Regions from separate parts of the Macrococcus brunensis genome, predicted to be linked through region 1. Evidence: riboswitches for the same ligand, from Rfam matches in the RefSeq annotation. Region 1 holds a riboswitch; the other holds the start of a gene.
What was found. Region 1 has a riboswitch for S-adenosylmethionine ahead of MGG13_RS01480 (ABC transporter permease). Riboswitches for the same ligand answer to the same signal wherever they lie in the genome.
Positions count from the first base shown of each region.

Region 2: another riboswitch for S-adenosylmethionine. It lies ahead of MGG13_RS02460 (amino acid permease); the one in region 1 lies ahead of MGG13_RS01480 (ABC transporter permease).

Region 1 is NZ_CP092179.1:276,940-281,160, reverse strand. It holds gene MGG13_RS01490 (ABC transporter ATP-binding protein) at 1-405, opposite strand, end outside; gene MGG13_RS01485 (ABC transporter permease) at 415-1,284, opposite strand; gene MGG13_RS01480 (ABC transporter permease) at 1,340-2,272, opposite strand; SAM riboswitch class I at 2,358-2,460, opposite strand; gene metE (5-methyltetrahydropteroyltriglutamate--homocysteine S-methyltransferase) at 2,784-4,221, opposite strand, start outside.
Region 2 is NZ_CP092179.1:452,425-456,645, forward strand. It holds gene MGG13_RS02455 (RecQ family ATP-dependent DNA helicase) at 1-1,622, opposite strand, end outside; SAM riboswitch class I at 1,769-1,867, shown strand; gene MGG13_RS02460 (amino acid permease) at 1,908-3,263, shown strand; gene mmuM (homocysteine S-methyltransferase) at 3,247-4,131, shown strand.

The DNA of each region.
Region 1 (4,221 bases):
ACTTTTCAGCAGGCGTATGGCTTCTTCTCTTGCTGCTTTTTTGGAGTATTTCTTTTTGATGATGAATATTTCCATCAGCTGCTTACCTATCGTAAGTGTCGGATTCAGTGACGTCATCGGATCCTGAAAAATCATACCCAGCTGATGCCCTCTGATATTCAGCCAATCTTTATTCTTTGCCTTCTGCAGATCCTGGTCGTTGAACTGAATCTGCTCTGCATTCAGATTAAGATTCCCTGCCTGCATGCCTGCGACAGACTGTGTCGTGATACTTTTACCGCTGCCACTCTCACCGACAATGGCGAATACTTCTCCACGTTCAACATTGAAAGAGACCCCTTTAACAATAGAAGCTTTCTTCTTCGTGCTGACCTGAAGATTTTTTACTGTTAGTAATTCTGTCATATGAACCTCCTAGTCTACTTCAACTTGAAGTGTGTCCTGCAAACCGTCACCTATTGCATTGAAAGAAAACATGGTCAGGGCAATCAGTAAAGATGGAAATAATAAGCGCCACCATTCACCGCTTAAGATAACACCGAGTGCATCATTCGCCATCGTACCCCAGCTGGCAGCAGGTGCCTGTACACCAAGCCCCAGGAAGCTGAGGAAAGATTCAGCGAAGATAGCAGATGGAATCGTGAATGTGAGGTTGACGATGATGACCGCCATAATATTCGGAATGATGTGCTTCAGCAGAATACCGGCATGACTGGTGCCAAGAAGTTCAGCTGCAGTGACGAACTGCTGTTGTTTAACCTGCAGCACCTGTCCCCTTACAATTCGAGCCATGCTGACCCAGCCTGTCAGACTAAGTGCAATAATCATAGTAACTAGACCTGGTTTCATCAAGACAAGTAACAGAATTACCACAAGCAGATAAGGTACACCGTATAGAATCTCTACAATCCTCATCAGAAAACCATCGATTCTATCTCCCCATTTACCTCGACCTGCTGCATAACCTGAAATCGCTCCGACGACGATGCCGACGACGATATCAATGAGTGCTGCAATAATCCCGATGGATAAAGAGATACGAGCACCCAGCCAGATGCGAGTAAAGACATCTCGTCCTAAATCATCTGTACCGAACCAGTACTTACTGTCGGGAGCAAGGTTAGCTTCAAGCAGAGACTGCTTACTCCCTTCGTAACCCGAAATCATCGGCCCTATAATAGCCATCACAATAATACAAAATAGTACAATTATTCCTAAAATAGCCATCTTATGATTAAAAAAAGAAAGAAGCAGCTGTTTCCGTGTAGAAGCGCGCTTTAAAATATCTTCCTGCCTGTCATCTCTTTGTGTTAATTTCTCGAACGAAGTATCTGCGTAACTATTCAAATTTCTCACCACTCCTTAACGAAATTCTTGGATCAATCACCCGGTAACAGACATCCACTAAGAGCAATGTCAGGAGCAAAATAAAACTATAAAAAATCGTTGTTCCCATGATGACTGGATAGTCCCGGTTGAAGATACTTTCCACAAAATATTTACCAATACCTGGAATCGAGAAGACTTTTTCGATGACAAACGTTCCAGTCACGACTGAAGCAAATAATGGACCGAGGAACGTAATCACAGGGAGTAACGTATTCCGCAGTACATGCTGCGTGAGTATGTATGACATCGGTAATCCCTTAGCTTTCGCCGTGCGAATATAGTTGGAGTTCAGCACCTCAATCATATTGCTCCGAACGTAGCGGGTAATAATGGCGAGCGGTCCTACAGCAAGTGCAAGACTCGGTAAAACTGAATGCCACCATGAGTCAAAGTTGGCAATCGGCAGAAGCTGCCATTCCACGCCGAAATACTTGATCAACAGAGGTGCAAGAATAAAACTTGGAACCGAGATACCAATAATCGCAATGAATAAGGCAAGAAAATCCATGAAACGATGCTTATAAATCGCTGCGATAGTCCCTAGAATGATACCGCCAATCAGAGCAATGACAATAGACTGAATACCGAGAAGCGCAGAGGCACCAATCCCTTCACCAATGATGGTATTCACATCCCGGCTTTCTGACTGAATAGAAGGTCCGAGATCAAACATGGCGATATTCTTAAGATAAATAAAATACTGATTCAGAACCGGTTGATCCAGATGAAACTTCGCCTTCATATGGTTCAGCTGTTCTTCTGATAATGCTTTAGAGTCATTTGAAAATGGATCACCAGGAATGGAATGCATGATGATAAATGTAACTGTAACAATCAGCCACATCGTGATCATGATACTGGCAATCTTACGAACAATGACCAATGATAAACCCTCCTTCTGTATTTAACTCCACAAAAAAATCCCGTGGACAAGAACAAGTCCACAGGAATCTATACCATATAGTCTCGTCTCATCTTTACAACTTTCGTTGCAGGAATTGGCACAGTGTTCATCAAGAATCTGCTGCCGAGGTTTCGTAGGGCCTGTCCCTCCACCTCTCTGGATAAGAGTTAAAAATTTATTTAATTTATTGATTATTATCTTACTCCTAAAAAATTTTAAGTCAACAGAAAATTTTATTTTTTTGGATTTCTTTCAATACACAGAATAATTAGAAATTTTAGTTTAATTATCTATATTCACTTTGATGTAACTATATAAAACAGTTCATTATCTACTTAACTGCTATTTTAATTACGTGGAATAATTATGCATTTTTTCTCACGTAATATTTCTTACTTAATATCAATATTATTGAACAGACAAAGAAAGGTCAGCAGGCTATGCTGACCTTCAATACGGATTTCTCAACGGGTGATATTGAAGCGTTAAATTATGCACGTTCACTCACTTGCTGATTTTTCCTGAACAGTTCTACAGTCTGAACTAATACAGCCAGCGCTTCACGCACTTCTTCTTCGTTTCTTGTCTTCAGCCCACAATCAGGGTTCACCCAGAATAATGAGCGATCAATCTGCTGAAGTGCACGTTCTATCGCTGTCGCTATTTCTTTCTGTGTCGGAATTCTTGGACTGTGAATATCATAAACCCCCAGTCCTATTCCTAAACCATAAGTAATATCTTCGAAATCTTTAATCAAGTCACCATGACTTCTGGAAGTTTCAATGGAAATGACATCTGCATCGAGTGCTTTGATGGAATGGATGATCTGACCAAACTGCGAATAGCACATATGTGTATGAATCTGCGTTCTGTCATCAACTGATGATGTCGCGAGCTTGAAAGCATGGACCGCTTTTGCCAGATAGTCTTCATGATATTCTTTTCTAAGCGGCAGGCCTTCTCGCAGTGCAGGTTCATCCACCTGAATGACTTTGATGCCCGCTTGTTCAAGCGCTAATACTTCTTCATTAATGGCAAGCGCGATTTGATTCTGTACGACGTGTCGCGGCAGATCTGTCCGCTCAAATGACCAGTTCAGGATAGTGACAGGTCCAGTCAGCATTCCTTTGACCGGCTTATCTGTCAGACTCTGTGCATAGATTGTTTCTTTCAGCGTAAGAGGCTCTGTCCATTTGATATCGCCATAGATAATGGGCGGCTTAACTGCTCTTGAACCATAAGACTGAACCCAGCCATAACGTGTCACAAGGAAGCCTTCCAGCTTCTCGCCGAAGAATTCAACCATATCATTACGTTCAAATTCTCCATGCACCAGTACATCCAGCCCTAATTCTTCCTGGATTTCTATCCAGCGCTTAATTTCATGTTCAAGGAATGACTGATATTCCTCATCTGATATTCTTTTATTCTTCCAGTCTGCACGATACTTTCTTACTTCTTTTGACTGCGGGAATGAGCCTATGGTTGTAGTAGGTAGTTCCGGTAGCTGCAAGACGTCTTTCTGCAGGACTCTTCTAGTTTCGAAAGATGACTCACGGCTGACCCTTACCACATCATAATTGTACTCCAGTTTTTTGAAATCCTGATTCTGAAAGCGTGTGTATTGCTCTTTCAACTGTCCATAAAGCGTAGCATCCTGCTCATTAAATAATTGTTTCAGTGCATAGAGTTCATCAAGTTTCTCGACTGCAAAGCTTAATCCGTCAAGAACCACTCCATCAATTTCTTCTTTTTCAAGCGTCACTGGTACATGCAGCAGAGAGGAAGAAGGCTGAATAACGATGTCAGAAACATATTCCTGCAGGGTCTCAATTAAATTCTTCTTTGATTCGATGTCAGACGCCCAGACATTTCTGCCATCAATAATACCTGCATAGAGTACTTTGTCAGACGGGAACAAGCCCTCT
Region 2 (4,221 bases), 180 kb from region 1:
TAGGCATCAACAGTATAAGTCCAGCCGAGTTCGTATACGAGTGCGTCGTCAACCTTCTTATTGTTCGACCAGCGTTTACGCGGTGTGATGACACCGTGCAGCTTGTTCTTAAATTCCTTCGCCTGCTCAAGATAAGGATTGTCGTCCTCCAGTGTAATGAACTGCCTGTTACGACAATGCGCACAGATGCCGCAGCGTTCCTTTGTATCAGGCGCGTCCAGTTCGTCCGCAATAAACTTCATATAGCAGCCGTCATAATTGATGAATGCTTTCAGGTTATCCAGTTCAGCAAGACGAGTCTCATTCAGCTGCTTTTGAATCCGCGCGTTGCCCGCCGCATCAAAATGGTGCTTCGGATGGACGTAGTACTTACTTTTCTCCATATAGATATAGTTATGGACATAGAGATACTTCAGTACAGAAGCGAGTTTTGTGACGTTCAGATTGAAATGCTGCAGAATCTCATTCCGTTTCAGTCCATCTGCGCTGTCACCGATCACCTGCAGAATCTGCTGCAGCAGCTCCGGATCCTTGTTCGCGCCTTCAATAAATGACTTGATGATCTCTTCGTCCTCCTCCCCGTGCAGCAGAATCGCTAAGGCAGGAGAACCATCACGCCCGGCACGGCCGATCTGCTGATAGTAGGCGATCAGGTTCTGCGGCAGCTGGAAATGAATGACGAAACCGATATCGGATTTGTCATAACCCATGCCGAGCTTGACAGTAGAGACAATAACGCGTGTCATGCCAGTATGGAATCCTTCGAGTATGTCTTCAGTCATATCTTCACCAGACGCATCCTGCAAACCCGAATAATAAGCAGTAACAGAGATACCTTGTAGCGACAGGAAATAGGCAACAGAGTCACATTCCTTCTTCGTCAGGCAGTAGATGATGCCCTGTTTCTTGCTCAGGAATGGATGTCGCGTCAAAGCATCCGTGATAAAAGCCAGCCGTTCAACCTTACTCTGTGCCGCGTTGACCTGAATGGAAATATTGTCACGAATCAAGTCGCCACGGAAGACCTGTAAGTCATCACCTAACTGATCCTTGATATCCTGAATCACCCGGTCATTCGCAGTCGCTGTCGTCCCGAGAATCGCGATGTGATCAGGGAACGACTGCAGCAGATAGACGATACGCTGATAGTCAGGTCTGAAATCATGACCCCAGTCAGAAATCGAATGTGCTTCATCCACCACGACCATCTCAATGTTATTCACTTCACTGAGATGCTCTACAAACTCTGGATTTGACAGCTTCTCAGGCGAGACAATAATCGCATCTACTTCGTTTAGCGACGCATAGATCATCTCCCAGTCATCGCGGTTGTTGCTGTTGATGGTCACGACATTGAGACCGAGCTTTTTCGCTGCCTCAATCTGATTGTGCATCAAGGCAAGAAGCGGACTGATAATAATCGTCGGACCCGCACCACGTTCCCGCAGTATCTTCGTCGCAATGAAGTAGACAATAGACTTACCCCAGCCCGTCTTCTGAATGACCAGCGTCTTCTGCTTATTCACGACAGCTGTAATGGCCTCAAGCTGACCGTTGCGAAACTCACTGTCAGGACCATATGTCTCTTTTAAAATCTGGATAGCGCGTTCTGAAACGTTCATGGAAAAACCTCCTTAGTTAATCTCATTTATTGTAACAAGAGCAGAACTAAAAGTATAAGAGTCTGAAGTTGAGTGAAAAAACTGAAAATAATAAAAATATGATTGACCGACTATAAGTCTGATGATATGCTATGTATCAATTAAATAACTTATAAAGAGAGATGGAGGGAATTGGCCCTTTGAAGTCTCAGCAACCGGCATTTGCACGGTGCTAAATCCAACAGGTTCTGCCTGAAATATGAGTGTATACTTTTATACCCCTCTTTTTCAGAGGGGTATTTTTTTATGGGGGGAAGAAAAATGAGTAATGAGTTCAAAAGAGGGTTAGAGAAGCGTCATGTCATGATGTTAAGTTTCGGTGGTGTAATTGGAACGGGTTTATTTCTAAGTACAGGATATACTTTGCAGCAAGCAGGACCGATAGGAACAGTTATTAGCTATATAATAGGTGCCCTGCTCGTCTATATTGTGATGAAATGTATGGGTGCATTAGCTGTAGAACATCCAGATGTAGGGGGATTCCATACATATGCAAACATCTATATTCATCCATCAATCGGGCATGTGGTCGCATGGAGCTACTGGTTATGCTGGACTATCGCACTCGGATCTGAAGTCACTGCGGGAGGGATTCTTTTTCAGAAGTGGTTTCCTCAATTTCCAGTCTGGTTATTTAGTTTGATTTTTATAGTAGTTATTGTAGGTATTAATTTTACGACTAGTAGAACTTATGGAGAAACAGAATTTTGGTTATCTTTAGTAAAAGTGCTTGCGATTGTCGTTTTCATTATTGTTGGATTGCTTATTATCTTTAACTTAATACCATCAAAACTGGAGCCAGTCATAGACGGCGAAAAGTTACTCAAGATTCCTCATGGTCTATTCGGGATCTTTACGACTATGCTAGCAGTCAATTATGCTTTTAGTGGTACAGAACTGATTGCCATTGCTGCAGGAGAGACTAAGAATCCTCAAAAAGTCATCCCGAAAACAATAAGTGCAACGGTATGGCGTTTAGCAGTTTTATTTATTGGAACTATTATCATCATGGTTCTGTTGCTGCCGATTGACAAAGTGAGCTTACTTGAAAGTCCTTTTGTATCCATATTGGATAGCATAGGTATACCTTTTGCAGGAGATATCATGAACTTTGTTATATTGACGGCTTTATTGTCAGCGGCAAACTCAGGCCTTTATGCTTCAAGTCGTATGCTTTGGAGTTTATCCGAGCGTGACAATATTATTCCTATAGCACGAAAACTGAATAAAAAGGGTATGCCGATCAATGCGACAATTATCAGTTTAGCAGGTGCCCTCTTAAGTTTATTATCCAGTGTGATTGCGCCTTCTACGGTTTATTTAGCCCTTGTATCCATTGCAGGGTTTGCAGTCGTTGTTGTATGGATGAGCATATGTGCTGCAAGGTACAATCAACTGCGTAAAAAGCAGGAAACTCACAAAAAAGCCTATATATTGCCGATTGCCGGGTTTCTATTATGTTTGATTTCAACTATTGGTGTCCTGTTTGATCCAAATCAGAGATTAGCCACATTAATAGGATTGCCATTCTGCATTCTTGTAGGATTACTTCATTATTTCATTAAGAAAAAAGGAGGAGAAATTCATGCAGTTACAAGATAAATTAGGACAGGAAATCATTTTATTAGATGGAGGATTCGGCACAACCGTTGAGCAGTTCGGTTATGATGTTAATCATCCTTTGTGGTCTTCAAATTTAATAGAATCAAATCCGGAAGCTGTCTACCAAGTGCATCAGGCATTTGTTGATGCAGGTGCAGAAATCATTTTAACTAACACTTATCAGGCGGCTATACAGTCATTTATTAATATGGGATTAAACTATCAAGATGCAAGAAACTATTTAAAGAAAGCAGTAGAGATTGCCAGACGAGCAGCTAAAGAGAATACGATTATTGCAGGCTCGTTAGGACCATATGGAGCAATGCTGGGTAACGGCGCTGAATATACTGGCGACTATATTATCTCCGAGCAAGATTACATCGACTATCATAAAGAGCGCTTAGATATACTGATTGAAGCCGGAATCAGCGTATTTGCATTTGAAACCATTCCTAATCTTGAAGAAATCAAAGCAGTAAAGAAATTGCTTGAGGAATATGAAGAAATAGAAGCATGGCTATCAGTAACGCTGAATGACAGTACACACCTGTCAGATGGTACACAGCTTGATGAGGTTATTGAAACTGTGAATGCTATTCCAAATGTACTTGCATTCGGAATCAATTGCACAAGCATTAAAGTGATAGATGAAGCAGTAGATAAATTAATCAAGCAAAGTTCTAAAGATATTATTCTTTATCCGAATGGTGGCAGAAAGTATGATGCCAGCAACAAAGTATGGATTGGGGATGAAGAACAGTCACTACTTGAAGCGGCTGTCAGATGGAAAGATAAAGGCGTCAAGTTTATAGGAGGATGTTGTCAGGTAGGACCGGACGATATCAAAGAGTTAAAAGCATCTTTATAACAAGTTAGAAACACACTTCTATTTATTAGAAGTGTGTTTCTATTTCATAGAAATAATATGATATAATGAGCTTGATTCTAAATGTTATAA